DNA from 4 places in the Synechococcus sp. MIT S1220 genome. Region 1 is predicted to be linked to each of the others. Evidence: predicted binding sites of a transcription regulator. Region 1 holds the regulator's gene; each other region holds the start of a gene.
The links. Region 1 encodes NtcA, which controls nitrogen genes in cyanobacteria. Its sites were predicted from a motif close to GTANCNNNNGNTAC; they were not measured.
Positions count from the first base shown of each region.

Region 1 (7,534 bases):
TGGGTGAACGGTGTGCTCGTGCACGAGGGGGATCTGTTCGATACCGCCTGCCGATGGCGTTTACCGGATGAATGCCGTTCAGGCGATGGGTTGCTGGTTCAGCTGGAACTCTGCAGTCCTGGCCATGACGACGGTGCCCTGATCTGCAGTTCGCTTTGCCTCGAACCCGTTTCCCCTCAGTGTGATGCGGATCTGGTACGAACACCGGAGGCTCTGGAGCTGCACCTTGAGGCGGGGGGGGTGTTGCCGAACCAGTGCCTGCAGATGGATCCGGCAAGCCCTGAGGCGTTGCAGGTGGTCCAGTCGCATTTGGCCAGTGCAGACCCCCAGGTCGGACTGATCCACTGGTTGGGTCATGCCCATCTGGACCTCGCCTGGCTCTGGCCGGTGGCCGACACCTGGGTCGCCGCGGAACGCACCTTCCGCTCGGCTTTGGCGTTGCTCACCGCGGCCCCCGACTTGCATTTTGCCCACTCCACTCCAGCGCTTTACGCCTGGCTGCAGAAACACCGCCCGTTGCTCTTCAACGAGATCCGTGCCGCCAGCCGGGCTGGGCGATGGGAGCCGATCAATGGCCCTTGGGTCGAGAGCGACTGTGTTCTGGTCAGCACAGCGTCTCTCTGGCAGCAGTTCCAGATGGGTCAGGCTTACAGCAAGCAGGTGTTCCCTGAATGGAGCCATGCGTTGGCGTGGTTGCCGGACAGCTTTGGCTTTGGAGCCGGGCTTCCCGGGGTGGCAGCGCGCAATGGGATTCGATGGTTCTGTACCCACAAGCTGGCCTGGAATGCCGACCACCCCTTTCCGCATCGCTTGTTCCGTTGGCGTGACCGCGGTGGAGATGAGCTGCTTGCCTTGATGCTTCCGCCGATCGGTCGGCGTGGAGATCCCCTGGAGATGCTTCAGGAGCAGAGGTCATGGCATGCCGCCACAGGTGTGGAGGAGGCTCTGTGGATTCCTGGGGTCGGGGATCACGGTGGAGGGCCGACCCAGGAGACCCTTGATCAGATGCGCCTTTGGGATGACATCCCCCAGGCAGTGCCACGGCGATCCGGCACGGTTCGCGGTTTTCTTGAAACCTTGGAGCCCTTGGCTGCAGGGTTGCCGGTCTGGCGGGATGAGCTCTATCTCGAACTGCATCGGGGTTGTGGCACCAGTCGCCCGGATCAGAAGCGCCACAACAGAGCTCTCGAGCGTCTGCTGCGTGAACAGGATGCCGTCGCTGCCCTGCTGAGGCTCAGGGGTCATCCCACGGAGCCGGCTGATTGGAGGGCGCTGTTGTTTCAACAGTTTCACGACATCCTGCCCGGCACTTCGATCCCGGAGGTGTTCGATCAGGCCGAGCCGATTTGGCGTGCGGCCCGACGTGGGGCCACCGCCGCTCGGGATGCGGGGATTCAACGCTTGCTTCAAGCTCGACCTGGGCACCAGGCTGAAGGTGCCGCTGAAATAGCCTGGCTGGGATTGCAACCGTTAGCAGCCTGGTCACCTGTGCTGCGCGTTCCCGATGGGGTCTGGCAAGCACGGGGGAAAGGGCTTCCCCAGCAGGGGGCGTTTGGGGGCGGCGCCTGGGTGCAACTGCCCAGGCAGCATGGGATGTCTGCTCTGGCACTGAAGCGGTCTGATGTTTCGGAACCACCGGTCTCCCCCGTGCGAGGTGAGGTGAAGGTGGAGGCCATCGGGAGCGGTGTCTGGACCATCCGCAATGACCATCTCTCTTGCGACATCTCTTCTGAGGGGGTGTTGCAGCTCCGTAATTGCGAAGGTCATGCCCAGCTGGCTCATCCGCTGAAGATGCGTCGCTTTCGGGATCGCGGCGAGTTCTGGGACGCCTGGGATCTACCTGCGGACTATCGCCAGCATCCTCTCCCTGTGGAGATGAATACAGAGCTGCAATGGCTGGAACAAGGCCCTCTTGTGGCCCATGCCAGGTTGCAGGTCCGCATTGGCAGCAGTGCTTGTCGACTGGATGTGAGGCTTTGTGCGGACTGTGCCTGGTTGGAGCTGGTGTGCACTGTCCATTGGCAGCAGCGCCATGAGCTGCTGCGACTCGAGCTGCCGCTCGCTCAGCAGGCTGTGCGATTCGCTGCAGACACCAGTGGTGGCGTGCTCGAACGTCCAGCGCATTGGTCCACGGATCGTGAGAAGGCCCGTTGGGAGGTTCCAGTGATTTCCTGGATGGCGTCCCAAACGGCAGCGCCAGGTGGCGGACTCGCCATGCTTTTGGATGGTCCGCAGGGTGCAGACGGTGTTCCAGATCGGATGGGGGTTTCCCTTCTGCGTGGGCCGACCTGGCCCGATCCCAGTGCCGATCAGGGTGTGCATCGCCATCGTCTGGGTTTGATGCCCCTGGAAAGCATCTGGTCCCGTCATGGGGTTCCCCAGGCCGCGCTCGCCTTCCGTGAGCCCGGTTGGTGGGGCCCAGCGGATGGGGTTGAAGATGCGTGTTTTCTGCCGGGGTGTCCGAAGGACTTGGTGCCCCTGGCGATGCTGCCCGATTCTGACGGCGTTGCCCTGCGGGTCCTCAACCCAGGAGCAAGCCGCTGTGAATGGGAACCGGGAATGACCTGGACGATCAGACGGCGATCGTCCGGGGCATCCAATGCATCAAACCGGATCACCATCCAGCCGGGAGAGCTGACGGAGCTGATCCTGCGTCAGTCTTCGTGATCATCAAATGGGTCATCCAGGCCCTTCGATGGAGGGCCAAAGGCTTGATACACCCCAAAACCAGTGAGCCCAAGCAGAACGGTCAGCACGCCAATGGCGACGGACATGGCTGGTGAGGAACTTTCCATCACATCTCTCGACAGGATCAACCCCAAACCGGAGCCGGCCCCTACAGTATCCAGACTTCACACGACCCGAGACCGAGCGTCGCCATGGCTCAACGCACCCGTCTGGGAGATCTCCTCCGCCCTTTGAACTCCGAGTACGGCAAGGTGGTGCCTGGCTGGGGTACCACTCCGGTGATGGGCATCTTCATGGTGCTGTTCCTGGTCTTCCTCCTTGTGATTCTTCAGCTGTACAACAAGTCATTGATCCTGGAAGGGATCAATGTCAATTGGAATGGCTTGGGCTGATCTGATCCCATGAACATTTTCGGCGTCGGTCTTCCCGAAATGGCGGTGATCGGCGCCGTTGCTCTTCTTGTGTTTGGTCCGAAGCGTTTGCCTGAACTCGGCAGAACGCTTGGCAAAACTCTTAAAGGTTTTCAATCGGCCTCAAAGGAGTTCGAACGAGAAATCAACAAAGCGATGGCTGATCCAGAGGAGGTTGCTGGTTCCGAAGAGCGGTCTGGGGACAGCCTCCCACCCAGTTCCTGATCGCAGTGCGTTATGGAAACGGCCCTTCGCCTGGTGGTTGGGTTAGGTAACCCAGGATCCAAATATTCCGGTACCCGCCACAACATTGGATTCATGGCCCTAGAGCGTTTGGCGGCCAGGGAGAACGTCAGTTTTCGTCAGCAGTCCAAGTTGCATGGGCTCGTCGCTGACATTGGTGCTGGTCAGCAGAGGCTGCGGCTGCTAATGCCTCAAACCTTCATGAATGACAGCGGGCGATCGATTCGTGCTGCTCTTGATTGGTTTGATTTCACTCCGGAGCAGCTTCTTGTCCTCGTTGATGACATGGATCTGCCCCTCGGGCGCCTGCGATTGCGCGCCCAGGGCAGTGCCGGCGGTCACAACGGTTTAAGGAGCACGATCCAGCATCTGGGCATGCAGATGTTCCCTCGGCTGCGGATCGGGATCGGAGCTCCGGCCGATAACCCTGCGGAACGAAAAGCTCGCACTGTTTCTCATGTTCTGGGCTGCTTCAACAATGCGGAACAACCTCTCGTTTCATCCGTCTTGGATGAAGTGATCGATGGCATTGTGCGCATCCAACGCCTGGGTCTGGAACGGGCCGGCAACCGAATCAACAGTCTGCGTCCGGAGGATCTGGTGAACAGCCGATGACGGCTCTTCCGGCGACCACGGCTCATCTGCGCGTCTTGCGCCAGTGTTTCCAGGAGAAATTGCTGGAGGGAGAAGTGGCGGCAGGAGGATTTCACTGGGAGTTCTGCTGGTGTTTCGACCGCGGTGAACTGTCAGTGGAACCCTCTTTGGGCCGAGCTCTGATTCAAGATGCCCTGCGTCGTTTTCTCGTGCGCGCGGATTACAAGTTGGAGCCAGGTGGGGATTATGTATTCACGGTGCGGGCTCGGTTCTGAACAATGGCCTGGGAATCGGCCATCGACAGGTGATTTCAAGGTGTTCTTCCACCATCAAGAGAGCTGCGATGGCATCGAGTTCGCCAGGTGGAACGCGCATGCCAAAGGGGAGCAAAGCCCGCCAATCCTTGGCGGGCCAGAGCTCCCAGAATCGCGCTCGGGCGCGCAGGGTGGTGCCCCGTTCGTTGACTGTCTGAATCGTGGCAAGCGATTGCAGGCGTTCCGCCCATCCCTTGGCTCCGGTGCCATCTCCGATCACGATCAGATGCACCGGAGCCTGTCCGTGCCATGTTTTCAGGGTCGGAAGCACGGAGTCGCTGCGCAGCACCGCCCCGCTGAGTACGGTTGCACCATCAACATCCACAAGAACGAGACCGCATTTGCTGCGGCCGGGGTCCAGGCCAGCGACGCGGGTCATCGCGCCACCCGAATCGCGACAAACACTGGATCTGCGCTGTCACTGGTCCTTGCGGCGATCACCTGCAGGGTGACTCTTTCTCGCGGATCCTCGCCAAGGGACTGCGCCAGTTGCCCCACTGCATTGGCATCGAACTGAAGCCCTTCGGTGAGCGAGCCCCGGCGCTGCATCTCTGCAAATGCGGATGCCAGCAACAGATTGAGTCGTGTTCGGATCGCTTCCGGTGAGCGAGCATCCGCGTCCAGCGTTGCAGTGGCGAGAACATCTCCTTCGCGGGCGACCGTGCGGTTCGGCCGAACCTCAGGGAAGGCATAGACCACGTTTTCCCCACGCAGAACGTTGGTGGCTGAACGCATGGAGACAACCCATGTTCCCGGCTTGCTGATCATTGTCTTCAGGCGTTCCACGTCGCTGCGTGGCAGGAGAAGAATCTGTCGGTCAGGGGCTTCACCGGGTCTGACACGGCTGTAAGCGGTGAGATTGGCCTCCTGGAGGAGCCGGTCGATCACACTTTTTGCCTGCCCTGGATCATCCAGTCGAACGGTGGCCTTGGCGAGGGTTTGACCGCTGCGGAGCACCACGGCGCCCCGCCGCAGGGCAATCAGGTTTCGCTCCAGTTGCTTCAACTCGTTCTCACCATCGCGAATTCGCTGACGCACCTGTTCAAGCTCAGCCTCTGTGCGACGGATGTCGGCATCGCGGGCTTGGATATCGCGACTGAGGCGTTTCTGTTCGGCCTCCAGTCGGACCCGTTCCTTCTGCAGGGGAGCTATCGCTTTGCGGAGCGTGACGGCCCGTTCCTTCGATTCGGTGAGCTTGGTTTCCACCTCCTGAACTTCTGCGCGAGCCTTAAGACGTTCTGCCTCGGCTGCCGCGAGGGCATTACGGCTCGTCTCCAGTTGTTTTCGGCTGCTGCTCAGTTCCTGGCGGTTATCAGTCAGCCGTTGCTGCAGTTCATCAAGTTCAAATAGACCGACTCGCAGCTGACGACTCACCAGCAGCAAAAGGCCGAGGGAGAGAGCACTGATCAGGCTGCCGGTGAGCACCGTGATCAGAACAGCGGTCCGACGTGGCCGCATGTTGAACAGACTCAGGCGTGCCTTGCCAACACGACTTCCAAGCCGATCTCCCAAGGTTGAGAGAACACCACCCAGAATGAGTAGTGCTGCAATGAGCAGCCAACCGCTCACAGGAGCGGCTCCCGCACAGCGGAAGACTCAGCTGAACCGCTTGGCCAGGGCGATCGGATCGAGGACTGTGATCTTCTTGCGATCAATCTGAACAAGACCTGATTGGCGCAAGTCTCCCAGCAGACGGGTGATTGTGACGCGGGTGGATCCGATCGCTTCAGCAATCGCCTGATGGGACAGCCGTAGATCAATGGTGATGCCCAGGTCGTCGGGCACCCCGAAGTCCCTGCAAAGAACAAGAAGGAAACTCACCAGACGGGAGGACATGTCCCGATGGGTGAGCGTTTCGATCATGGTTTCGGTTTGTAGGATCCGGCTGGACAGGCCCTGAAGCAAACGCAATCCAACTCCTGTATCCGCCTCGATCGCCGCGCGCACCGAAGCTGCTGGGGCAGTCACCATTTCCACGCGGGTGAAGGCAACAGCGTGATAAAAGCGATCGGAACGGTGGCCTGTCAGGAGAGACAGAACGCCGAACAAGCTGTTCTCACGCAGAAGAGCCACCGTGATCTCTTCCCCGGATTCGTAGACCCTTGATAACCGAACGGCACCGCGACGGATTAGATAAACCCGCTCGGCAGGATCGCCAGGGAAGAAGATTGTCTTGTTGCGTTCCACCAGCTCGGTGCTGGCTCCATCGAGATCCCGGATGACCTCAAGCAGCGACCGACTGGCGTTCTCCGAAGTTGATGTGGCCGCCGGAACCTGAGGGGAATAGCGACTGAAACCACTGCTAACTGCGCTCATGGTTTAGACGCTGGGTCCAGTGAACTATTCGAAAGGTAAAGATCGGCGAAGGTTCATCCTGTAACAGTTATTACTGATTCCCATGCAGGTCCGCCAGCGCCTGCCTTTGGCCCACCATGAGCGTGTTGATTCCGGGTTCAGCAAGGTCCAGCAATTGATTGAGTTGTTGGCGGTTGAACGGTGCTCCCTCCGCTGTGCCTTGGATTTCCAGTAACTGCCCATCGGCCGCCATCACCACATTGAGATCAACCTCCGCATGACTGTCTTCGCTGTAATCCAGGTCGAGTAAGGGGCATCCGTCGATCAGTCCTACGGACACAGCGGCCAGTTGCTGACGGATCGGATCACGATCGATCAGACCCTGTGCCATCAAAAGTTGTGTTGCCTGCCGCACCGCCAGCCAGGCGCCTGTGATCGACGCAGTGCGCGTGCCGGCATCCGCCTGGATCACATCGCAATCGATCAAGAGCGTCCGTTCCCCCAGCGCTTCCATGTCCAGCACCGCCCTCAGGCTGCGACCAATCAACCGCTGTATTTCCTGGGTGCGGCCCGACAACTTCAGGAGTTCCCTCCTTTGCCGTTGCGGGGTGGAGCCGGGTAGCAAGCGGTATTCGGCGGACACCCAGCCGAGACCCTCCCCCTGACGCCAGCGTGGAACGCTCTCGTCGAGGCACACGCTGCAGAGCACGGCAGTTCGACCGGTGCGCACGATCAGGGAACTGAGGGCAAAACCCATCGGATTCCAGTTGATCTCGAAACGGCGCAGGTCTTTGGCACCACGGCCATCAGAGCGGCTCGGTCTGTTCTCGCCCATCGAAAAGCAGGAGTCGACAGAACCAGAGCCTGGCAGGTGCTGGATGACACCCTCATGGGGTGACGCTATGGGTAGTGTAGGGATGGTTGTGGACTTGCTTTCCACCGCTACATTCAAGGTCAGTCAGGTCAGAGCCTGGCGACCGCTAATGCGAT
Region 1 is NZ_CP138939.1:869,424-876,957, forward strand. Features, by position in the region: gene SIB64_RS04005 (alpha-mannosidase) at 1-2,667, shown strand, start outside; gene psbN (photosystem II reaction center protein PsbN) at 2,655-2,795, opposite strand; gene psbH (photosystem II reaction center phosphoprotein PsbH) at 2,880-3,080, shown strand; gene SIB64_RS04020 (TatA/E family twin arginine-targeting protein translocase) at 3,090-3,323, shown strand; gene pth (aminoacyl-tRNA hydrolase) at 3,336-3,956, shown strand; gene SIB64_RS04030 (DUF3146 family protein) at 3,953-4,210, shown strand; gene SIB64_RS04035 (resolvase) at 4,188-4,628, opposite strand; gene SIB64_RS04040 (DUF3084 domain-containing protein) at 4,625-5,818, opposite strand; gene ntcA (global nitrogen regulator NtcA) at 5,846-6,565, opposite strand; gene rph (ribonuclease PH) at 6,636-7,379, opposite strand; gene SIB64_RS04055 (cob(I)yrinic acid a,c-diamide adenosyltransferase) at 7,533-7,534, shown strand, end outside.

Region 2 (7,534 bases), 440 kb from region 1:
GGGTGCTTACCAGATGTATCGCCAAAACAACCAACAGGCGATCCATCCCAGCACAGTGGCTCGTTTTCTCTTGCTGGATCCGAATTTTCCGCGTTCCGTTCGTTATTGCCTGCAGGGGATCAACGACACCCTGCAACAAATTAAACAACAACCCGTTCAGGGCCCACCCGATGATCTCGAATGTCTGCGCGGGCAGTTGTTAGCGCGATGGAGTTATGTGCGGATCGATGTACTCATTGAAAGGGGCTTGCATGAAGCCATTGATCAACTTCAAAAGGATCTCAATCGACTTCACAACCTTATTCACAAGCGTTATTTCACAACGACCGACTTCGGAACCACGCCCAACAATCCCGCATGCGCACTCTCATCATTCACCGCCTGACGTATGTCTATGACGCACCGGTGAGCCTGGGAGCGCATCGATTGTGCCTCAAGCCCCGTGGTCTGGGCTTCCAAAAGCTGCTGGAACATCAGCTTTCCATCTCACCCGAGCCAAGCCAGCAGCAGGAATTGCTGGCGGCCAGTGGAGATGAAATCCAACGGCTGAACTTTCTAGGAACCACCGACCGTCTGAGTTTTGAAGCCCGCAGTTGTGTGGAAACCCGCCCCGCTCCCGCTCTGCGGAGTTGCTTCAGCGGAGAGGAACCGACTCTGCCCTTCCCGCAGAACGGACTGAACCCTGATGTTCAGGGTGCCCTAGGCGGATGGCTGCCGAATGGCCAACACGAACCCTCTGTTGTCGACCTCGCTCAAGATGCGCTGATGGGCTGCAACCAGATGGCTTTGTCTTTTCTAAGGCAGCTGATTGAGCTGATTCAGGATCGAGTGAAATACACCCAACGTCACCTTGGTCCTGCCTGGCCAGCCGGCCGAACCTTGCGGGAACGGATTGGCTCCTGTCGTGATCTGAGCATGTTGATGGTGGCCTGTTGCCGCTGCGTTGGCCTGCCGGCGCGATTTGTCAGTGGATACCAGCTATCGGATCCAGCTCCTGAGCGCTACGAACTCCATGCCTGGACGGAGATTTATCTACCAGAAGCAGGCTGGCGTGGTTTCGACCCGAGCGCCGGTGGAGAAGTTTGCGATCGATATGTAGTGCTGGCGAGCTCAGCGACTCCTGAGCTCACGGCTGCGGTAAGCGGAACATTTTCAGGCCCCCGTGGAACAAAGAGCCAAATGACCTGGACGATCGAAGCCGAAATCGAAAACAAAACACCCAGCCCTGGGAGCACGCTGATTCAGGTCAACCAGCGTGAAGGTTGAGCCAACGCTGATCAGGCAGCCTGAAGCAGCGAGGCCGGAGCAACAACCTGAGCAACGGCCTGAGACGCTTCAGTCCAGACAGCAATGGCGGATTTCAATGCGGGAATGCGAGCACTGTTATAAACCCGGAATTCATTCTCCAATGAGATGAGAGGCTGCCGTTTGGCCTGGTTGATCACAACTGAGCCTTGAGAATCTGAAATCGAGCGGTGAAAAGTACCAGGTGGAATTCTGAGAATATCCCCACCACTCTCAAGCCTTACAACATGCACAGGATCTTTCCAATTGATGTTGACGAGAAAAAAAGTGCGGCCCCCACTGGCAGCGAGCAAATTATCCTCTTGATGTGGGTGCAGATAAAATTGCCATGCTCCCGTTCGTTCATCGTTGGGAGGACTGATTGCAGGACCAGTGTGAACAACAAGGTCCCTGGCATTCGAGGCTTCGACTGTGATGTCGAAGAAACGAACAGAGGGAGTGTCGCGGAAACGCCTGCATGGCAAACGTTCGAACATCGATTTCGAGCCCGTGGACTGAACTTCGGCTCGGTCTAAAAGTGTTGAGCAGATTCCACGGTTGTCGTTGCAACCCTTTGATGAAATTATCCGATCCATGTGAACAGTTCACCAAAGCGGCACATCCAAGCGGTCTGACTACGGTTGTTGCTGCTCAGGATCACAAACGCACGGCCCATGGCCATGGATCGACGGTCGTTTGTTCTGGGAACAAGCCTCACCTTGCTTGGCCTAACGGGCAATGCCAGATCGGTGCTGTCCGACAGCACGGAAACGACCCGATCGTGTCGTCCCATCGACCCACTCTTGGCTCTCCAAACGGGCGATGAACGCTTGATGGGAGCCTGGCAGAACCAGAACCGGGCCGAAACAAGAGCAGAGCGCTGCAGCCATGGCCAACCTCTGGCGGGAGAACTGCTTTTTGTCAGCCGAAGTGATCAGTTGAGGCCAGGCCCCCTGGGCCACGATCCTGACCTGTGCCGACTCCCACGTCGCCCCTGAATGGATCTTCGATGCGGCACCCAACAATCTTTTCGTCATCCGCAGTGCTGGCAATACCGCCTTCGATGAGGCGATCGCCTCGATGGAATACAGCGTTTCCATCCTGGGCTGCCCACTGATCATGGTGATGGGTCACAGCTCCTGTGGGGCCATCCAAGCGGCTCGGCGTCATGCCCCCCTCTCGCCTCTGCTTAAACAATTGGTGGAGCCGATCCGAGACACCCTCACACCCGAGCACAACCTGATGGAGTCGATTCAGGCAAACGCTCGCCAGACAAGCAGCCAGCTGACGCAGCGCAGCGAACTCATGGCCCTGGCCCACAGGAGCAGTCGCCTGAACATTGTGAGCAACTACTTCGACATCGCCAGCGGACAGGTGAGTCTGCGCTGAGCCATGGAGCCGACCCTCCTACCCACCCAAGTAAGCCATTTCAGGGCGGGAGCCTCGATGGCCATTGGCTTGACCCCTTTCCTCGCTGTAACGGTCGCTGCGGTGCCGCCACAGATCTTGCAGCGCTTCCCGTAAACCAATCTGATCAACTGCTGGCATCAACCAAACGCGAAGGTCCGTCCCCTGACTGGCGAACAAGCAGGTGTAAGCCATGCCATCCGCTGTGACCCGCAAACGATTGCAATCCCCACAGAACGGTTTGGTAATCGAAGCGATCACACCCACCACACCCCTCTGATCGCGGTACCGCCAACGAGACGATGTGCTGCCGGCAGCGCGGGGGAGCGGTTCAAGCGGCCAATGGTTCCCGATGAGACGCAGCATTTCAGCGGCAGGCATCACCTGCGCCACCCCCCAGCCATTGCGCTGGCCAACATCCATATATTCGATCAATCGCAGTTCAACCCCGAGCTCACGGGCCAAAGCAGCAAGGGGGACCACCTGGTCATCGTTAACGTCTCTCTGGATCACGCTGTTGAGCTTGAGCTGACCCTGCAGGGGATCAAAGCCGGCGGCCCGCGCACTGTTCAATCCGGACAACACCTGTTCGAACACCCGCGCTCCTGATCCCGGCCGCCCAGCCATCTGACCGACCCGCTCAGCATGGACTCCATCGAGACTGATGGTGATCCGATCCAAACCCAGACGCCGAAGCTGCCCGGCACGTGCCTGTGAAAGCAACATCCCATTGCTGGTCAATGCCACGTCCCGAAGGCGGCTCAGAGGATCCTGTGGATCGGCCCGACCGCAGGCAACCGCTTGGAGCAAAGGCTCCAGTCGATCACTGAGCAACGGTTCTCCACCGGTGAGGCGCAAAGAGCGAGCGCCCAGTTCACAAGCTCCCCGTATCACAGCCAACTGGGCCGACAACGTGAGACGAGCATCGCTTTCAGCGTTCGTCGGGCAGCAATACGTGCATGCCAAGTTGCATCGTGCCGTCAATGACAGGCGCAGAACGCCTAAAGAGCGATCCAACCGATCCGAGAGAGGAGAAAGCGTCGTCATCGATCCAACTCCGCCAAATCCTCCGGGCAATTGGCATTCAATAAGGCCGGAGCGGGAAGGGAGACCAAACGATGCGGCACACTGTCCAACCAGTGCTGCCATCGTCGATCCCCTCGATCGAGCTGTGCAAGCAAGGCCGGCTGATAAGGCTCCCCTGAAGGGTAAATGCCCAGCAAGGGTTGGCACCGTGTTCCATCGTGTGCGACCGCAGCACAGCTGACATCGGTCGCCCAGGCGTCCAGAAACCGCTGAAGCACTGCAGCATTCAAAAAGGGCATATCCACCGGAAGCACAAGCAAGGGCTGTCCGGGGCCCGCCGCCAAGACCCTGGCAAAAGCCTGCAACGGCCCCTGCCAGGGTCTGTTTTCCCTCACGAAAGACACGTCCAACCGCCCAGCGACAAGTCGACCATGGGCTGGATGACCACTCAGAACCATGACCGGCAACGACAGGGAGAGCAATTGATCAACAAGAGCGGTCAACCAAACGCCGCCACTTGGATGCACCAACTGCGCTTTGTCCGAACCCATCCGCCGACTCTGACCTCCACAGAGAATGCAGGCGCGAAGGGTCATGAACTGACTCAAAGTTGAATCAATGAATTGATCCAATTCTTTCAAATCCAAAAAAGTAAAAATTGATACATGCTTGACGCTTCGAAAATATCCACCACAAAAAGTGGACAATTAATTGTTCATTTCGAACCAAAAAAGGGCTTTTCGTAGCGAATCACACGAATTGATGCCCAGCTGACTTGTTTAATTAAGCCTCAATGGACGGATTTATTGAGCCGTCTAACCAAACCTCGAATGCTGCTTTTTTGAAGTTCGAGGCCCATTTTTCTCTCTTTTCATGCTTGGCGACCTCTGGTCTTTCCAGGGGAGATATCGAACTCTTCATCTCACCTGGATTGCCTTTTTCCTGACGTTCGTCGTCTGGTTCAACCTGGCTCCACTGGCCACCACCGTGAAAGCGGACCTCGGTTTGACTGTCGGTCAGATCCGCACCGTGGCCATCTGCAATGTGGCCCTCACCATCCCGGCCCGCGTGCTGATCGGGATGCTTCTGGACAAATTCGGGCCGCGGATCACCTATTCCTCGATCCTGGTCTTCTCAGCCATTCCCTGTCTGCTGTTCGCTTCTGCACAAGATTTCAATCAGCTGGTGGTGGCGCGTCTGCTGCTCTCCATCGTCGGCGCCGGATTCGTGATTGGCATCCGAATGGTGGCTGAGTGGTTCCCACCCAAGGAAATCGGCCTGGCTGAAGGCATCTACGGCGGTTGGGGCAACTTCGGCTCCGCTTTCTCAGCCCTCACCATGGTGGCCCTCGCCGGCTTCCTCTCTTTCTCCGGTGGTTTCACGTTGCCAACCGGAGCAGTTCTGAACTGGCGCGGTGCGATCGCCTTGACCGGCATCATCTCGGCCCTTTATGGGTTCTTCTACTTCTTCAACGTCACCGACACTCCCCCCGGAAAGACGTATCAGCGTCCCGCCAAGACGGCCGGCCTGGAAGTCACTTCCATGCGCGATTTCTGGGGTTTGCTGGGCATGAATGTGCCCTTCGCAGCCATCCTCTGCGTGCTGTGCTGGCGGCTATCAAAGGTTGGCTTCCTGACCCCGAGCACCTACCCCCTGGCCCTGGGTGCCGTCGCCGTCTGGTTCGCTTTCCAGACCTGGGGCATCATCCGCACCAACCGCGAGTTGATCTCGGGCACAAAGGTCTATCCCAAGGAAGACCGCTACGAGTTCCGCCAAGTGGCGATTCTCGAGCTCACCTACATCGTGAACTTCGGCTCCGAACTGGCCGTGGTCTCGATGCTCCCCACCTTCTTTGAAACCACCTTCGATCTGCCAAAGGCCACCGCTGGAATTCTGGCCTCCTGCTTCGCTTTCGTGAACCTGGTGGCCCGTCCTGCCGGAGGTCTGATCTCAGACAGCGTCGGCAGCCGCAAAAACACCATGGGCTTCCTCACCGCCGGTCTTGGCGTTGGCTACCTGATCATGAGCATGATCAAGCCGGGCACCTTCACCGGCACCACCGGGATCGCAGTGGCCGTGGTGATCACCATGCTGGCCTCCTTCTTCGTCCAGTCCGGTGAAGGGGCCACCTTCGCGCTGGTGCCCCTGGTCAAGCGTCGTGTGACCGGTCAGGTGGCCGGTCTGGTCGGTGCCTACGGCAACGTCGGTGCTGTGACATACCTCACGATCTTCAGCCTCCTGCCGATGTGGATGGGCGGCGGCGGCGAACCAAGCCCTGAGGTGATCGCAGCCTCCAACAGTGCCTTCTTCCAGATCCTGGGCGTGGCCGGTTTGATCGTGGCCTTCTTCTGCTTCTTCTTCCTCAAGGAGCCCAAGGGGTCCTTCGACGAACTGCACGAAGGCGAAACCGCCTGAGCCTGTTCACTTCGCAGGCTCGTTTCGTCCGCGTCTGCACAATGACCCGGGGCTGAAACCCCGGGTTTTTGTTCTTGCTTTTTTCTTGCATGACCGACCCCCCCCGCAGCACGCGCAGCCAATGCCCCTACTGCGGGGTTGGCTGCGGCCTTGAGCTCCTTCCACCAGCAGAAAAGGGCCGAGCCGTAAAACGCGATGCAGAGGGCACCCCGATGTGGACAGCCCGAGGCGACCGCCAGCACCCCTCCAGCCTCGGACAGGTCTGCATCAAAGGCGCAACGGTGGGCGAGACCCTGGCCATGGGACGAGTCGGTCATCCTCTCTATCGGAGCAAGCTCGATCAGGATTTCGAACCAATCAGCTGGGACGACGCCCTGGAGCGCATCACATCTCAGATTCGACAGAGCCTGAATAACCGTGGCAACGCCGATGCGATCGCCATGTATGGCAGTGGCCAGTTCCACACAGAGGACTACTACATGGCTCAGAAGCTCCTGAAGGGAGCGCTGGGCACCAACAATTTCGATGCCAATTCCCGGCTCTGCATGAGTTCCGCAGTGGCGGGCTACACCCGGAGCCTCGGCTCGGATGGTCCACCGTGCTGCTACGACGACATCGACCACTGCAGCGTGGCGTTTTTAGTCGGAACAAACACCGCCGAATGCCATCCGGTGCTGTTCCAGCGCTTGCTCAAACGCAAAAAACGCAATCCCAGCAGCGTCACGATCGTGGTGGTAGACCCACGCCGCACCGACACCGCCAAAGCCGCCGATCTCCATCTGCCGATTGCGCCTGGCACCGATCTGGCTCTGCTGCATGGCATCGCACACCTTGTGCTCCGGGAGAATGGACAGGACGCCACGTTCATCGACGATCACACCGAAAACTTCGATGCTCTGTTCGACGTTGTCGCCCGCTGGACACCACGGCGTGTAGCGCGCTTCTGCCACATCCCCGAAAAACGTCTGCGGGATGTGGCGCACCTCTTCCACCGCCGGCAACGCGTGCTGAGTCTCTGGTCCATGGGGGTGAACCAACGCCGTGAAGGCACGGCCGTTGTGGGTGGCCTAATCAACCTGCATCTGCTGACCGGCCAGATCGGAAAGGAAGGTTCCGGGCCCTTCTCGCTCACTGGGCAACCCAATGCCATGGGTGGCCGCGAAGCTGGTGGTCTTGCCCACCTCTTACCGGGGTACCGGTTGGTGAACAACGCCGGGCACCGGGCCGAGGTCGAACAGATCTGGGGATTTCAAAATGGCTCCATCTCCGCGACACCGGGCCTGGCTGCCTGGCAACAGGTGGAGGCGATGGAACGCCATGAGCTTGATCTCTGGTGGGTCGCCGCCACCAATCCCTTGGTCAGCATGCCGGACCTAGACCGGGTCAAAACCGCATTGCAGAA
Region 2 is NZ_CP138939.1:426,829-434,362, reverse strand. Features, by position in the region: gene SIB64_RS02150 (alpha-E domain-containing protein) at 1-385, shown strand, start outside; gene SIB64_RS02145 (transglutaminase family protein) at 358-1,266, shown strand; gene SIB64_RS02140 (redox protein) at 1,278-1,781, opposite strand; gene SIB64_RS02135 (hypothetical protein) at 1,929-2,282, shown strand; gene SIB64_RS02130 (carbonic anhydrase) at 2,248-2,673, shown strand; gene SIB64_RS02125 (GTP 3',8-cyclase MoaA) at 2,692-3,738, opposite strand; gene SIB64_RS02120 (molybdenum cofactor guanylyltransferase) at 3,735-4,313, opposite strand; gene SIB64_RS02115 (NarK family nitrate/nitrite MFS transporter) at 4,591-6,132, shown strand; gene SIB64_RS02110 (molybdopterin oxidoreductase family protein) at 6,222-7,534, shown strand, end outside.
Region 2: a site for NtcA is predicted at 4,369-4,382, ahead of SIB64_RS02120 (molybdenum cofactor guanylyltransferase). Genes of this name have one in related genera too.

Region 3 (7,534 bases), 690 kb from region 1:
TGCGCCAGTTCTTTCAGGCACTCAGGCTGCTCTATCACCAGGGAGTGAAGATCGACCTTACCGATTCTCTGCTGCGCAGCTTCTGCAGGGATTCACTGACCCTGATAATACGACCCCCACCCTTGGAAAAGTTATATCGTCAGTTGGAGAAATCAAAGTGGATGGCAATACCTTTAGCTTGACAACACCAAAGGATTTTAATGGAATTGTTGACTTGAATTACAACGTGATCGATGGATCGGGTGGGCAATTGATGGTCACAAGCGCTTTTGATCTTTTGCCGAGAAATGATCGGCCTCAGAAAATTGGCTTACTACATTCATTCCCTGATGGCGAGCAAAATAAGCCTTATTTATTTTCGCTGGAGGATCTCACTAAAGGATTCAGGGATGTTGATGGGGATTCCTTCACTGTCGCAAATCTCAGCTCAAAACGAGGTTCTTTTCGTCAACTTAGGAAAGGTTGGAAATTTATTGCAAAGCCAAATTTTTCCGGAGAAGTGAAGTTCTCCTATGTCTTGCTAGATAATAATGGTGGTCGTATCAAGGCCAGGAATAGCTTTCTTCTTGAAACTGTTCCCGAGCCTCCAATCTTTGGGTCCGCACGCTCTGAACGTTTGATGGGAACGCAGGGAGATGATGTGATTTATGGTCGTGGTGGTCGAGATGTTCTCATCGGAAAAAAGGGAGACGACCTTCTTGATCCTGGCCTTCCAGGTCGTCGTCCAGATGTTCTCAAAGGTGGGCCAGGCCAAGATACTTTTGTTGTGAGTAGGCGTTCTAATGTGATGATTAATGATTTTGATGTAAAAACTGATCGCCTAGATCTTACCGGTCTTAAGTCATGGGAATGGTACAAAAAAGGTGGTAAAAGTTTTATTTATGATAATGATGGTTATATCCTGGCGACATTCAAAGGAGTTCCAAATTTAGCTGCTGCTGAATTAATTTAGCTAGGGAATTAATTCACAGCTGTAGTTGACTATGCTGCCGCGTCGTTGTTTGAATTCAGGCTGTTCCAGGTTTTGAGCTCGCCACCACCATCGGCCGTCGGTGTAGCTGGGTACTCCAGCGTTATTGGTTCGTGGCAGTTGAAGAGTCAACCCGCGCCACCGCAGCAGGATTCCATCACCTGGATTGGTTCCATCCGAGCTGTTGGGAATGCCCCCGTTCAATCCCTGAATGTCTACGGCACCCTGAATTGTTTCCACGCTCAGCCGATCGCCATCGCACAACCAATCAGCCATCACAGGCGTCGCCGTAAGGAGCAACAAACACCAACTCAACCAAGCAGCTAGAAGGACCCGCACGCCAGAATTCGCAAATGACATTGACTCTCGTCTACGACGGTGGCTGTCCCTTCTGCAGCCAATTCGCTTTGCGCAGTGAATTGTTGGGTGGTATTTCCGGCATGCAGATTCTTGATGGACGCCAGGAGCACGCGTTGCGTCAGACCCTCGCTGCCAAGGGGATGAACCTTGCTAACGGCGCCGTCTTGTTGGATGAAGACGATGCTTGGCACGGAAGTGCCGCCATCGCAGAGCTGTCTCGGCGAATGGAGCCGAGCGATGCACTCCTCCGTGTCCTTGTTGGCCTGTTTGGCCGCCCGGAGCGGGCTGCATTTCTGTATCCAGGCCTGCTTCTGGCCCGACGCCTTTTGCTGGTTTGCAAAGGCTTGCCGGAGGATCCTGATGCGTTTGATGCAAAGCGAGCTAAAAAAGTGGCGAATGAGGTCCGTTAGGGCCTACGGTTGGATCACTCCCTTCAGATTTTCTTAAGTATCGAGTTCGATCCCTCTGTTCCCGACGCCCTAAGCCAGCATCAACTCAAAGCTTTCCTCAAAGCTGCTGCTGAGGATGCGCATGCCAGGGCCGACAAGCTTGATGAAGACGACCTTCTTCGAGCTGCACTGTCTGCGTGGGCTGATCAGACGCGAGAACTTTTGCTTTGGTTGGAGAGCCAGGGTGATTCCGTTGGCAGAACGCGGACCCCCAAACAGGTAATGGCTTTAGGTAGTTTGCGCACGCACATGCTGATGGGGTTAAAGGCACTGAAGTATGCCGAGGGTTATACCCCTTGAATCACTTGTGGCGTGTGACTCGATTGATGTAACTGAATTTGATCTGTTGGCTTGAAACTCTTGCGGCAACTTGTGATCAATCAGCTAGAGATTCTTCTGAAGGGATGGTCGCTCATTGAGATGGCCTAAATGGTTTGGAATGAGTGTTTCAACATTTACTGTTGTGTATTCGAATTCGCAAAGTTCTGCATGTAGCTCAAGTAACATTACAGCCAGGCCACGACCTAAATCCAAACAAGAATCGTGTTTCAAAGTCAGATGTAAGTCCCTAAGCAATGTCTAATCATCTCAACTGGTTGACCGTGGAATGCAACTTTCTTCTTTACAATATTCGTTCTTGCGAATCGTTGAATCTTCGAATGTGAAGTTTGATTTGGGTTATTGTAACGGTTGGTCAATGGCCTGAAGAAGCCGTAGAATCTCAGCTAGGAATATCAACTTTGGCGGGCTTGAATTTATCAGGAATGGGTTACGGCCTCGGACTCAACGGCGAGCCCCGCTGAACGGGCATCGTCTAGAAGCAGGTTGAGGCAGTCGGGTCCGAAGCTTGCCTGGTTTTCCATCAGAAGGTCCCACTCGCTTTCAGGGAAATGCGTTTGAAGCCAGAGGGTTCCAAAAATACTGGTTGAACTGAGCCGGTAAAGGCCGATCACATCACTGGGAGTCGCGATTAGATCCATCTGTTTCCGATGTATGGAACCATTAGGCCTCAACCCCTTGCGCTTCAACGTTCCAGATGATACAGATTTGTTGATTCAGCCCTCAGGACGTTGCCTTTTAAACCGTTTTGGCTGGTGTAATCAGCGTCCCGCCAGAAGCTTCGCAGGGTTCATAACGATGGATGCACGAGTCACCCACGTCCATCAAATTGATTGGCTGAACGAGGTTGTCCCAACTTTTTGATCCAGCGCACATGAGCTTCGATCGGGTGGTGTCTGCTCTGATGTTGCAGCCGCTGCTGACTTGCCCGCCAATCACTGCCAACCTCAACAGAGCAGTCGGCTCATTGCAGACAGCCCATCGCAGACAGCCCATCAATGAAGGGTTCACATGAGGACACGCTCTAACCATGCCACCTTTATTTACCTGCCGAACATGCGGGATGCAGATTGAGCGATCCGTAGAGGCTTACAGAAAACACAGAGGTCGTTTGGTGTGTTCTACCTGTCTTGATCGACAACCAAAAGTCGCAGTGGGTTTGAGCGAAAAATCCAACGATTCAGATGGTCCAGATCACTTGAAGGAAATCTGATCATGCATCAAAACGTTGATCGGAATCAGCGCGAGCTTCAGCGCTTATAGGGAACACCACGATAGGTGAAGCGTTTTGACGCAGTTGTTTCGGCGTCCTGATTGGCGGTGTGAATGTTCCGGCGATACATGAGCTGAATGACTGGCTTGACGTCCACCGTTTCTTTCCTGATGTAAGTGTTGCCCATGTAGGTGAGTTGCATGATGCGCTCCTAGAAAACCACCACACTCCCCACCCATGCTCTCGATGCAACGGGAGTGATGGAGGCGGGATGGGAGGTGGTTCGTGTTATTCGCTACGAAAAATAAATGACAGGTTGCGGCGACGCAAGGTTCCTGCTGAACATTTCTGGCTGTGTTTGGCGTGATTTATGCGCGGGTTCTCGGCCAACACGGTGCTCCAGGTTCAACCCCTTGAGCTTGGCTCAAGATTATGTTCGTACTGATACGTTCTATCGGTGATTCGTGTAGCCAGGCCTGCTGAGTGGTCTATAAAAAAGATCAATCACGTGATCTGCCACCGTTGGATTCACCACTGGTAATCGGCCCGATCCACTTCGTTTGAGGTGGTGAGGCGCCTTGGAAATACGCAGCTGGGCAGTGGAATAGTGCTGATCAACTGACGAGAAAAGACACAATGGGTAAGGGTTGGGTTTCAGTGGCTCATTGAGAAAAGCTGCTGTAACGTCAAAGTTTGTCTTTAAAAAATATGAATTTGAAGGTGATTATTTAGACTCAACTTTTTTGGGCTATAATGCTGGCGGGGACTGTCGATCGGAAAGAATTTCCTGATTCAAGATGGAAAGTTTTATCAGCGGTGGTGTGTTGATCTTTTTCAGGCGGGCACTGGAGACAGCATCGAAGGAACCATTAATTTGAAGCCAAGATTTTTTAGACGTTGGTTGCTCACACGGGCGTTGAAAATCCTTGCTCCATCACGGTTATGATTCTCCCAAATCACAGGGGCAAGCCCTTCGATGTCACAAAGCTGATTGGATAATTCACGTCGTGTTAGCTGAAGATCATCAACCAGGTTGTAGATGCCACTGAGTTGATTGTCGTAGGCAAAGAAGATACCTCTCACGATATCTGTCAGGTGAACCCAAGCATTGACGTGATTGCCATTTTTGGGAACCTGATGGCCTGAAGCCGACTTGATGTAGCTAGGAATGTCTTGTCCAGGTCCATAAATGCCGCCAAGCCTCAGTACACAGGTCTGAACTGCTGCACTGTTCAGTTCAAGAACAGTGTCCTCTGCTTGGGCCAGAAGAGCGTTGGTGGGATCTGTGCGGTCAGGGGGAGTCTGTTCCCCCGTGACTTGGCCAGCCTTGTCGCCGTAGATGCCAGCGCTGCTGAGGTACGTAACGTGCAAGGAGGAGTCCGCCTTCCGTTGCCGAATCGCATCGATCAAGCAGGGAACGGCATCTCCAAAAACATTTTCGTAGTTGCTTTGCTCGGACATGCTTGATGGCGCCATTGCGATCAGAAGTCCGTCCAGATCATCGAGAAAGTCGTAATCCGCATGGGGATCACCGGCCTGACAAATACGTGGATGGTCAACCAACTCGCAGAGCTCAGAGAGCCTTGATGGGCTTGTTGTTGTGCCTGTCACCTGGAAACCCCGTGCTCTTGCCTGAAGGGCAACTCCCGCTCCGACATAGCCGCAACCCACTATTCCAAACCGTTGCATGGCCATTAAGAAGCTTCGTTCACACAAGTTAATGATCCTGTCGGCTCAGTGGCGTATCTGTTGCAGCCGTTCGAGGCCAAGTATCCGTTCGGCTACCCCCACCCACCCCCGGTCACAGCACGCGGAGTCGAGCTGGATTTAAACGTTCAAAACAGCACCGTCATCAGCCAGATCATCAGTGTGGAGATCAGACCGACGGCCCCAATCGTCAATGCGATCAGAAACACTCCTGCCACCACTCCGATTCGGGTAATGCTTTTTGGAAACAAGAGGTAAAGCGTGAGGGCCAGGGCCAGTGGCCAGAGGGGGGGCAACAGGATGCAGACACCTGTAAGCACCATCAAGCGAAGCCTTATCGATTCGGCACGTTCGCTGGCAAGAGCCTTCAAACGATCTTGTTCATCCAATTGTGCAATCTCGTCTTCACCCAGCCACCGCCCATGCACTTGGGCTGCGTTCAGATCACGCTCGATCTGATCCGGTGAGGTTGGACGTGCCATGCGTTGATCTTACGTCGCTTGAATGATTTCGGAATGCATCCGCGTCGTTTTCAAGTACATGGCACGTCATTCACACTCTTATTCAAGACATCGAGCCATGCCAGTGGGCATCTCAACCGACTGAGACATCTTTACCAATCCAACAATAATTGTTGTACAGAGATCGAAGTTGCTTCAGATGGCCGATGCTCGACTTGAGCCCAACTTTTAAAGCGTACTGACCCAAGGCCCCTGCTCAAACAATTTCCACCCAAATGAGGGCATGCGTCCGGTATGACACTTTGGGATTTTACGACGACCCTTCTCCTTAGCATTGATTGAGGTGTCCTAAAAAAGCATGTCTACCACTTGGACCGATGGCTCCAGGCATGCCGTATCAGCCACTTTTTTCTTTCAGTTGGGTTCACGACCCTAAGCAACTTGTTTTCTTGTTTTTTTGTTCGCAACATCCAATTTGATGATGGTCCAGCGATGAAGATGGTCCAGGCAGCGATAATGGCCAGTACCTCTTTGGTGATGAGATGGTCTGACTGCAACGTCTGATCGGATTCGCCATGGAAAACCAGAGTCAGCCCGAACTGATTCTGGTTTCTGTTTTTTTTGACCAGATTGACTGTCAACAGACTAACGCCGTTCTATCGATCAAGATTGATGTGTTTGGATTGTTGATCACTGTTCAAGGATTCATGATGTTTGCGCTCTCTTACTCATTCAATACTCTGTACATTCAGCTTGCTCTGTTGCTGGTCATCAAGGCAGTCGCTCCTTCGCCCAGCTTTGCTGATTCCCCTCTGCGGTGTCCTGGTCAAAATACGCTTGAAATGCAGGCATGTGCGGCAAAGGAGCGGGATGAGCTGCAGCAAGTATTGGCAGCCCGGTTGTCCGTTGAGCAACTGGAGCTCTGGCTGCGCTCAACGCGTGAAGTGTGCCGATCGGCTTCAGCTGCTTACCGAGATGGTTCGATTTATGGCCAGCTTGTCATCCACTGTGAAGCGAGCTTGCACCAAGCCTTGTTGACGCAATTCAAGGGATTGGATCAACCACGTTGATGGAAGCACAGCGGTTCTCTGGGAAGAACAGTCGTTTCGAATCCGAAATCTCTTTATGGAGCCAATCCGTCCTTTCATTCTGGTTTGAGGAAACAAGTCCCCGCCAATGGTTTCGCCAATCCAATCAGTTCGATTGGCTGGTCACACGACGTTTTGCTGAGCTTTCTGTCGAGGCACAGAGAGGTGGATTGTTCAACTGGGAGAAGGATTCATCCAGCTGTTTGGCGCTGGTGTTGATCCTTGATCAGTTCAGTCGTCAGATTTGGCGTGATTCGGTCTTGGCCTATGAGGGCGATGCGCGTGCCTTGCGTCTAAGTCAGTGGGCTTTGAAACAAGGTTGGATTGCTTCCGAACCTGAGCGTGCCCGACGCCAGTTCTGGCTGATGCCGATGCTGCACAGTGAGTCCGTAGCAGTTGTGACGAAGGCCATTCCATTGTTGGAACGTTTTGCCGACTCTGATACGGCGGATCTTGCCCGTCGCAATCGCATTACTTTGAATCGCAATGGATATTATCCTTGGCGTGACGCCGTTAGAAGGTGTTGGCTGATGTCTACTCTTGAAGGATTGAATTGACTTCTGATTTATTCTCCGTTTTATTTCAGGAGCTTATGGTGAAGAGATAAGATATCATGTTTGATATTTTGCTTGTCCTTATGTCTTGCCTTTTTCTTCGATCCAGAATTGGATTTGGTGATCAAAATTTTCGATTAATAAATAGAGATATGTTTTTTTAGGTACACAATGCTTTTTTGAATTCTGAATAATGGAGCCCCTTGGCTTGGATCTTAAAGGGGCTGTTCTCCTGTCGTTAAGACTCGAAATTCAGGCTAAAATTTTAATGGGACTGGGTGGTAGAACCTGACCATTGTTCATGATTGGTTAATGTAAAATTGAACTTGGCGCTGACTTTGAAAAATATCAATTTTGTGATTAATTGCAGCGAAATTTACTTGAAACATGAGC
Region 3 is NZ_CP138939.1:1,562,749-1,570,282, forward strand. Features, by position in the region: gene SIB64_RS07775 (cadherin-like domain-containing protein) at 1-952, shown strand, start outside; gene SIB64_RS07780 (hypothetical protein) at 953-1,273, opposite strand; gene SIB64_RS07785 (DCC1-like thiol-disulfide oxidoreductase family protein) at 1,324-1,740, shown strand; gene SIB64_RS07790 (hypothetical protein) at 1,750-2,079, shown strand; gene SIB64_RS07795 (hypothetical protein) at 2,538-2,759, opposite strand; gene SIB64_RS07800 (hypothetical protein) at 2,966-3,133, shown strand; gene SIB64_RS07805 (DUF4278 domain-containing protein) at 3,369-3,533, opposite strand; gene SIB64_RS07810 (NAD-dependent epimerase/dehydratase family protein) at 4,166-5,047, opposite strand; gene SIB64_RS07815 (hypothetical protein) at 5,167-5,520, opposite strand; gene SIB64_RS07820 (hypothetical protein) at 6,075-6,569, shown strand; gene SIB64_RS07825 (DUF924 family protein) at 6,569-7,144, shown strand.
Region 3: a site for NtcA is predicted at 3,617-3,630, ahead of SIB64_RS07805 (DUF4278 domain-containing protein). Genes of this name have one in related genera too.

Region 4 (7,534 bases), 750 kb from region 1:
GCTCGGGCTAGGCTGATTGTCAACCGATGCATGGGGGACGGGAGTCGGATGACTGAACCCCGCCAAACGCTTCAGTTCGAACTGGATGCCGATGCCATCCGCCTGCTCTACCGATCTGTACGGTTTCACCTGGACAAGTGGCCAGGGGGTCCTGATCCACGCGAACAGGAGGATCTCCATCGCTTGCAGACCCTGCTTTACGCAGCCTTGCTCGAATGCTCCTTTGATCAGGACGTAGAACGTTGATCGTGGCTGCAGAGGACAATCACATCACTTTTCATCGAAATGCAGACAAGGGAGCTGCAGCGCCGTACAACTGAATCAGGGAGTGAGGTTGGTGCATGCAGCCCCAAGAAGACAAACGATCAACCCAGGAACAGTCAAAAACGTGGGATGCCGTCGACGCTTGGTTCGACTGCGTTACACGATGTCCTATCGATGGGACATCTGAAGATTGCGTTGATCGCTGCATCAACATGCACCTTGGCCACAAAGAGGAGCTGTGGACGAGCAGCGTTTGCCCATAAAACGTTTCGGGAATTTCTGATCCAAAATCAATGCCGTGGCCAGTTATTCCGCTCCTAATCGCCATTGCGCTATCTATTCTTGGTTGGCGTCTAGTCGAACTGGATTACAGAACACACCAACTGAACAAAGGGAGAATGATTAAATCCCTACGTCGCGGACGTGGTCGCAGACACCGCTCCCATCGTGCCTGATCCAGAGATTGTCCTGAAAGGATTCAAAGCTTGAAGAGAATCAGGCTCACCCAAACCATTAATTAGGTAGAGAAAAGGACTATTAGGTATCGTTACAGATGCGAACCGGAGGTTTCAGGCTGAACGCAAACGGCAACCCAATTGAATCGTACCTTCATCAATTAAACGACCCAGACGTAAAGCAACAGCTTCCTCAGTGCGATCAAAATCTGCCTGTTGGGATGTCACCCATTCCATTTCACCATTTGTAATCACACCTGTGGCAATGGCTTCAAGAAACACTTCACCAAGAGTCATGAGGGAGATTAAATAATTAAGTTCACATTGCCCAGCCCACCAAATACATGCAGTACATGCACATGTTTCTTTACCACCAGCTTTTAATCAGGATTAGTAGCGAAGGCGTCAATCCTCTACAGCATCATTTGAAACACGTTTGCATTGCTCCTCCAATCGACAACCGATAAATCAACAACGCGTTCTTCGCTACATCAAACCGATAGCCAGGGTGTCCAACAAACTCTCAATCCAATGGCATCAGATCTCTTGCACGGGTGTTGAAATGTGGAGCGATCATGCCGCCATTCTTGACCGAACACTCACCATGTCCTCAGTGACCATTCAGTCCACTGGTCCAAACTGTGGCTGGGATGGAAGCGATGGTTCTTTCCAACTCCCAGCGACAGCATCCTGGCTGCATTGCTCTGATGCAGCTACTCAACTCCGGCGTTTGGTTTTTGTACCCATGGTTGATTATGGAGATGGCACTTCCTCTTCATCCAGAGAAAACAGCATTGCAACCACTGCTTCTCAGGGTCATGGTGTACCTCCCGTGCTGGGCGCGAGGGACTTGGCTCAGCAGCAGCGGGGGGCTGATGGCTCTGAAATCCTTACGCCGGTCAGTCAACATAACTGCAGCAGTGTTAGCCATTCTGTTGAATATCCTGGTATGGATCATCTTTTTCGCAAAAATAAACTCCTCTGGAAACCTTTTTGAATTTGTTACAACAAAATGGTTGCTCAGGTAAAGTCTTGGAAGAAGAATGAATCCTCTAAACAATCCATGTCAAACGAATCTGTACCAAATAAATTAATGGCGAATAAATCCAAGACAATAGCCGCAGAAACAAACAGAATTAGAACCCATCTTAGTTGATTCGAAATGATAAACACTCACAAACTACATTGACAATGACTCCTCAAAAAAATCACATTTAAAAGGCCTTGTCGGTTGATTACAAGTACTCACCATTGAGGGCCACAATGTACCCATCCCATGTTCAGCATCGTGGTCCAGGCGTCGAGTGCGTTGTGTCTGAGCATTCGTCTTCGATGCTGCAGTACGACAGGACGACGGCGAGCCTCGCTAATCGATGCTGTCTCCAGGAAAACCCACTGCCCATGGGCTGAAGCAGGAGCAGAGCGAAATCGAACAGCCAGGCCTATGGCCCCTATTGAGCAACCAACCTTCAGCATCCGGACTCGATGGGTGCCGCTCAGAATCCTGTGAAGAAAGCCGCATACACAGAGTTTGGCGACCACAGTCGCTTGAAGCAGTTGTTGCCATGATCTGAATACGGCATCGGAGCCATCACTGACAATTACCCATCCGAAACAATCAGGCTGTGGTGTCGGCTTAAGGCGAATTTTATCCCAACAGAAGAAATTACAAATTATATAAGATCAGAATTTCAGGCTCACAATAAAGAATTAACTTAACAATATCGCAAGCAGTGACGAGTCAAAGACTGAAGTTGTATAGAACTAAAATTCAACTCCAACCTGACCAGTAATAGTGTTGTTGATTGCAGGAGTCGCCATGCTTTGATAAATCGATTGATACTTAAGAGATGTAAAAAGACCACTATTCTCAGATGGGAAAAACTTTAGTGATGCCGTAAAAGTATTACTTGGCTTCACTTCAGAGGCAAATGCTGCAGATAATTTATTCTGGGCGCCAAAGACAAACATTTTACTAGGCTTCCATGCAAAATCGACCGTAAAAGTCCCGCCTCCATAAGTGTTTCCGCAATATTCGTTAGTCGAACAGTCCTTACCCCCTCCAAGCCATAGCAAGGAAGGACCAACAGAAAGTTTCAAAGTTGTTTGATCAGATTCAAGAATAGGGAAACCTGCCCCCACTGAAACAAGAACATTGTCTACACCACTAGTTTTCAGATAATCGTAATTATAATTTGTACCCGCATAGAGATCAAAATTAGAGCTCAAAGCGCGGGTATAATTAACGGAAACAGCACCATTTTTGGTTTTAATTTCAGGATCTGAATCAACTTTATTTACACGATTGTAATTAAAACTGCCGGCAAGAGCGAGGGATTGAGCCTGATCTTTATAAAGACTTGAGGCACTCAATGAACCAGTAAAGTTTGAATCCCCATCGCTGTTGTTTCCATTTAATCCAGCTGAGATGGATGTTTTCCAGAGTGGTGGAACTGGATCTGGCTTGATTGTTGCTACATCAATTTCAAGACGTCCAAGGAAAGGGTGGATCAGAACGCGAATGTCATCAGAGCTCTCCTCTGGCACAAGTTCACCTGTAATCGTGTCTCCATTTACCAGCTTGTAGGTGACTTGTTCAGCAAGAACCGGGAAAGGAGCGAAGATCCCTAGAGCAACAATCGTGGAAATCAAAAATTTGGACATGATCGTTAATTAAAAAATCCCTTGGATTGCAGCCAGAGCCCAATGGCCAACAACGGGCCCAAGCCTGCGACAAGCAAGGTGACTTTCAACCGCAAGGGGGACACCTGCCGTTCGGTCTGTTTGAGAGCCATGCATTGCTGAATTAGCGCTTGAGATTAAAACCCTTTTGTCTGCTGGCGTATCGCCCAGGCCGTCGCGGCTCTCTGGCTTTGCCAGGCCTGAAGAAGTTGCTTCGCCATGAAACGAAGCTCGTCGGCGTCCAAAGTCGCCTCAATCGCCCTGCTGAGTCGCTCCTGTTCAAATTCCTGGGACGTTGTCAGCTGAATGCCATCCGACATCGAAGACCTCAAGGAAGTGGGCTCGTTATGGCGGACAGGTCCACCGCTGGTCGTCTCTGATGCGACAAGAGCTATCGGTCTGTCAGCTGATCAGGATTCGGCAGCGCTCTTGCGGTGTGACTTACTGAACAGACAAATGAGGGCGGGTGCCCTATAAAAGGTTTGTAGCAACAGCTACAAAACGTTCACTCCGTTACTAACGGAGCGCAGTTTGATCGACGCCATGGAACGGGGACGTCGATCTTTCTCGGACTTGAACCATGACCAAACTCCTCTACAGAGGCCATGCCTACGAGCAACGCTCACGGGTTGAGCCTGGAATGACGCAGCTTCGTTATGACCGAAGCCATTTCAAATCGAATCAAACCGACTTGCGGAACGCTCAACTGTTCACCTACCGCGGTTGCAGCTACTCAACCGAAGGACGCCAAGCCGCAATGACCTCAAACATCAGATTCTGCTATCGCGGTGTGGCTTACAGCCACTGACCGCTTCTGCCCTCACACGTTGAACGGTTCAAAGTTCGTATTCCTCTTCGAATTGTTCAATGAGTGATCGGTACAACTCCAGCGTGGCCTCTGTCTCCTCACAGAATCCATCAGTGATGTAGGTGGCAGTGAGATGGATCACTGCAGCCCTGACCTGCGCGAAGGCCTCCAGGTACTCCCCCTGGATGTCTTCATCGCGAATGTCGTTGATCAGCGCCGTGATCAATTCCACCTTGCGCTTTGCGGCAGCCATGTCTGCTTCCATCTCCTTGCTGAGCTTGCGCCTCTTCCTCGGCATCAACCCTCCACCAACAGGGGCTGAGATTACGGGAGCTTCGGCGCTGAACCCTTCACTTGCTGCAAGTGGTCACCGAACAGACAGGTGGGTCGGCAGCCTTTCACCTCTAGCCTATTGGGATTGAGGGCAGCTGAGTGAATCCAACGCTTCGTGGTGTCACCTACGTCTCGGTCTGGGTCGTGATCTGGGGAACGGTGTCGTCCTTGATGGATTGGATGCTTCTCACCGGTGAGGTGTATACGAGCGGTTCTTCAGGTCAGGTGGTCACATTCGTGGCCTATGGAGCAGCCACCGCTGTTCTCGCAACACGCTTTGCACCCCGTTTTCTGCAGTCAGCTGGTGCCGATGCTGCGGATGAGGAGTGAGGCTCCCATCACCAGTGCAAGCACCTCAAAAGCGCGCTTGACCCGTTGATTCCCCTGGGAGATCGAAAGATGTGCCCCCAGATATCCTCCGAGCAGAGATCCAACAAGAAGCATCGGAAGCCAAGCCCAGCGGATTTCGCCGCTAAATCCCAGCACAAGCGCACCGGTGCCATTCCAGAAAAGTCCCACCAAGATCAGGGTGTGCGCGACGGCACGGGTGTAACTCAAGCCAAACCAATGCACGAGCCACAGTGTGACGAAGAGCCCTGTGCCGGAGGTCAATGACCCGTTGAGAACACCGATTGCAAACAGCACAAGCCCACCAAACCGACACCGCTCCCAGCTGATCTGTGACTCAGCATCGAGTCGCCCCAGTCCCGATCGGCGAGCTGAATACACGCCAAGACCGATGGTCAACAGGCCCAGGGCAGTCGTTGCCAGACGATCAGGGATTTGGAGCACAAGGCTTGATCCAAGCCAGACGCCTGGAAGACCAGCTGCAAGCATCAGCCCCGAGAGGCGGATATCGAAGTTGCCTTCTCTCCAATGACGTCCGGCAGCTCCTAAACCGAGCGCAACACTGGCGAGCTTGTGGGTGGCCAGTGCCATTGCAAACGGCAGTCCAAGCAGAATCAACGCGGGGAGCTGTACCAGACCAGCGCCACCCCCTGCGAAAGCGGACAGGGTGTTCGCGATCAGCGAAATCCCTGCAAGGCCAAGTTGCAGGACCAGATCAATCGGATGCATCCCAGCAATTCGCTTGCCTCAATCATCTGGCCTGGTCAGGAAGGCGATGGGGACGGAGAAGGTCAAAATTCGATGCGGATCACCAGGAAGAATGGCAACACAGGACACCTCACGGTCCGAGTGGGCGTCCCGGGACTTGAGCACAAAGGCGGTGGCGTCTTCAATGCTCCACATCGCCTGATCGCCCTGACGTCGTTCGTCGCGATAGGCCTGCCAAATGTCCGCAAAAGCATCTGCATCCGTACCGGCCCTGGCCTCCTGCAGGGCCTGCTCAAGGCCCACCTGGTCAAAGCGATGAAACAGACGCTGCATCAGGGGATGACCGATCGTGGACGAGGCCCTCACCATGGAGTTGATCGTTCCTACTGCGGTCACCATCAGTCGGGGATGGGAGCGTCGAGCATCGATCACTCCGACGGGAAGGCTGAGATCCCAGTTGGGATGCCCACTAACAGCGCAGGCAAGGTCAAAAAGGCCCATGGCGCACTGACGGATCAGCGTCTGGATGTCCTGCTGATCCATGGGTCAAAGAGATTCGACAAACACGAAAGAAACCAATCAACGAATCTCCATCAAGATTGCCAAAATTGATGGAGGTTCGTTGACGCCGGGATGTCTTTGGTGCAGATCTACCTCGATGCCGTCACCCATCAGGTGATCACCAATGAAGAGTTGGCCTATGTCGCCGGGCACCAGGACAGCTTCGATCGCACTGAGCGAAAGTTGTCGGCTCGCCTGGAGCGACTGATCAGTTCAGGCAACATCAGTGTTGGATCGCGCTGAGAATGCTGTCGATCCGATTCGGATGCTCTTTGATGTACTTGTTGAACTCGATCGCAAGCAACCTGGCCTGAAAAGCATCTGAGGCGTAGATGCAATCTTCAAGGGTGGTGTTGTCCGGAGTTCTGTAGCGAACTGTGTATGGCCTGCGCATGGTCATGAACCTGCCGCAATTGGCATCTCCACCATGGCTCATCACGGTGACCTCTTTGCAAGAGATTTCATTGATTCCTGACTTGAGCGCGATCATTCAATTCAAAGCAAGGAATCCAAGAGCAACTTGGAGCAGATTCCGAGGAGATTTCAAAGCAAGTGACGTATCAAGTGCCACACTTGTCGATCACAAATCAACATGGGGTGATGTTCTCCAAAGCTGCTCAGCTGTAACTCCAATCAACAACGCCCAGCATCCATCCAGCGGATGCTTAACCAAAGATGAATTGTCTGAGTGCTTTGAAAAAAGTGGGAATTCGTCTTTTTTGCTGCCTGAAGATCGTGCGTGATGCGCTATCGGCCATGACGAAATCAGATCTTGGCTGACTGATAGTCCCTTCACAACAGGTCGTCAACCTTTGTGTGTGCTTACGGGAGGGCAACCACGCCGGACCAGGATTGCAAAACGTCAGGAGCCCCCTGGGTTAGGGCCGAAATTGTCATGCTCGATCCAATCCCAATTCCGATCACCAATCCGACGACAAGCAGGATCGTTCCAGACAACAGACCTTGATCAGGCTCCATGTGCAGTCACCTCATTCATGGTGTGATCAGTCCTTACTGTGCAGGTTTTTCTCGACTTGTGTGCTTTCAGTCATAAAGGTAGAAATACTCTCTGATCGGACATGAAAAATCTCGCTACGACTTAAATGAGAACAGCACGTGATTTGCGACATGAACAGCATCGATGAGCACATCAAAAAAGATCAGGAGGAATTCCTCAAGGCCCTAGCCGACCACAATGACGGAAAGGTTCGCCACCTCACTGAAGAATTGCAGTGGCTCCTGGATCACAAGAAACAGTTCCCTAACGACACCAGGGATCCTTCACCTCTCGAGCTGTTCTGCGAGCAGAATCCCTATGAGCCGGAGTGCCTTGTCTACGACGACTGATCCCAGGCGGGTTTTCAGCTGAGCGGAA
Region 4 is NZ_CP138939.1:1,615,710-1,623,243, reverse strand. Features, by position in the region: gene SIB64_RS08300 (hypothetical protein) at 31-246, shown strand; gene SIB64_RS08295 (hypothetical protein) at 834-1,016, opposite strand; gene SIB64_RS08290 (hypothetical protein) at 1,450-1,716, shown strand; gene SIB64_RS08285 (DUF1651 domain-containing protein) at 1,965-2,195, opposite strand; gene SIB64_RS08280 (DUF481 domain-containing protein) at 2,484-3,383, opposite strand; gene SIB64_RS08275 (hypothetical protein) at 3,389-3,514, opposite strand; gene SIB64_RS08270 (hypothetical protein) at 3,539-3,721, opposite strand; gene SIB64_RS08265 (DUF4278 domain-containing protein) at 3,982-4,209, shown strand; gene SIB64_RS08260 (hypothetical protein) at 4,238-4,507, opposite strand; gene SIB64_RS08255 (hypothetical protein) at 4,642-4,872, shown strand; gene SIB64_RS08250 (sulfite exporter TauE/SafE family protein) at 4,840-5,619, opposite strand; gene SIB64_RS08245 (hypothetical protein) at 5,638-6,141, opposite strand; gene SIB64_RS08240 (hypothetical protein) at 6,232-6,402, shown strand; gene SIB64_RS08235 (hypothetical protein) at 6,383-6,559, opposite strand; gene SIB64_RS08230 (hypothetical protein) at 6,558-6,902, shown strand; gene SIB64_RS08225 (hypothetical protein) at 6,982-7,137, opposite strand; gene SIB64_RS08220 (CP12 domain-containing protein) at 7,288-7,506, shown strand.
Region 4: a site for NtcA is predicted at 3,886-3,899, ahead of SIB64_RS08265 (DUF4278 domain-containing protein). Genes of this name have one in related genera too.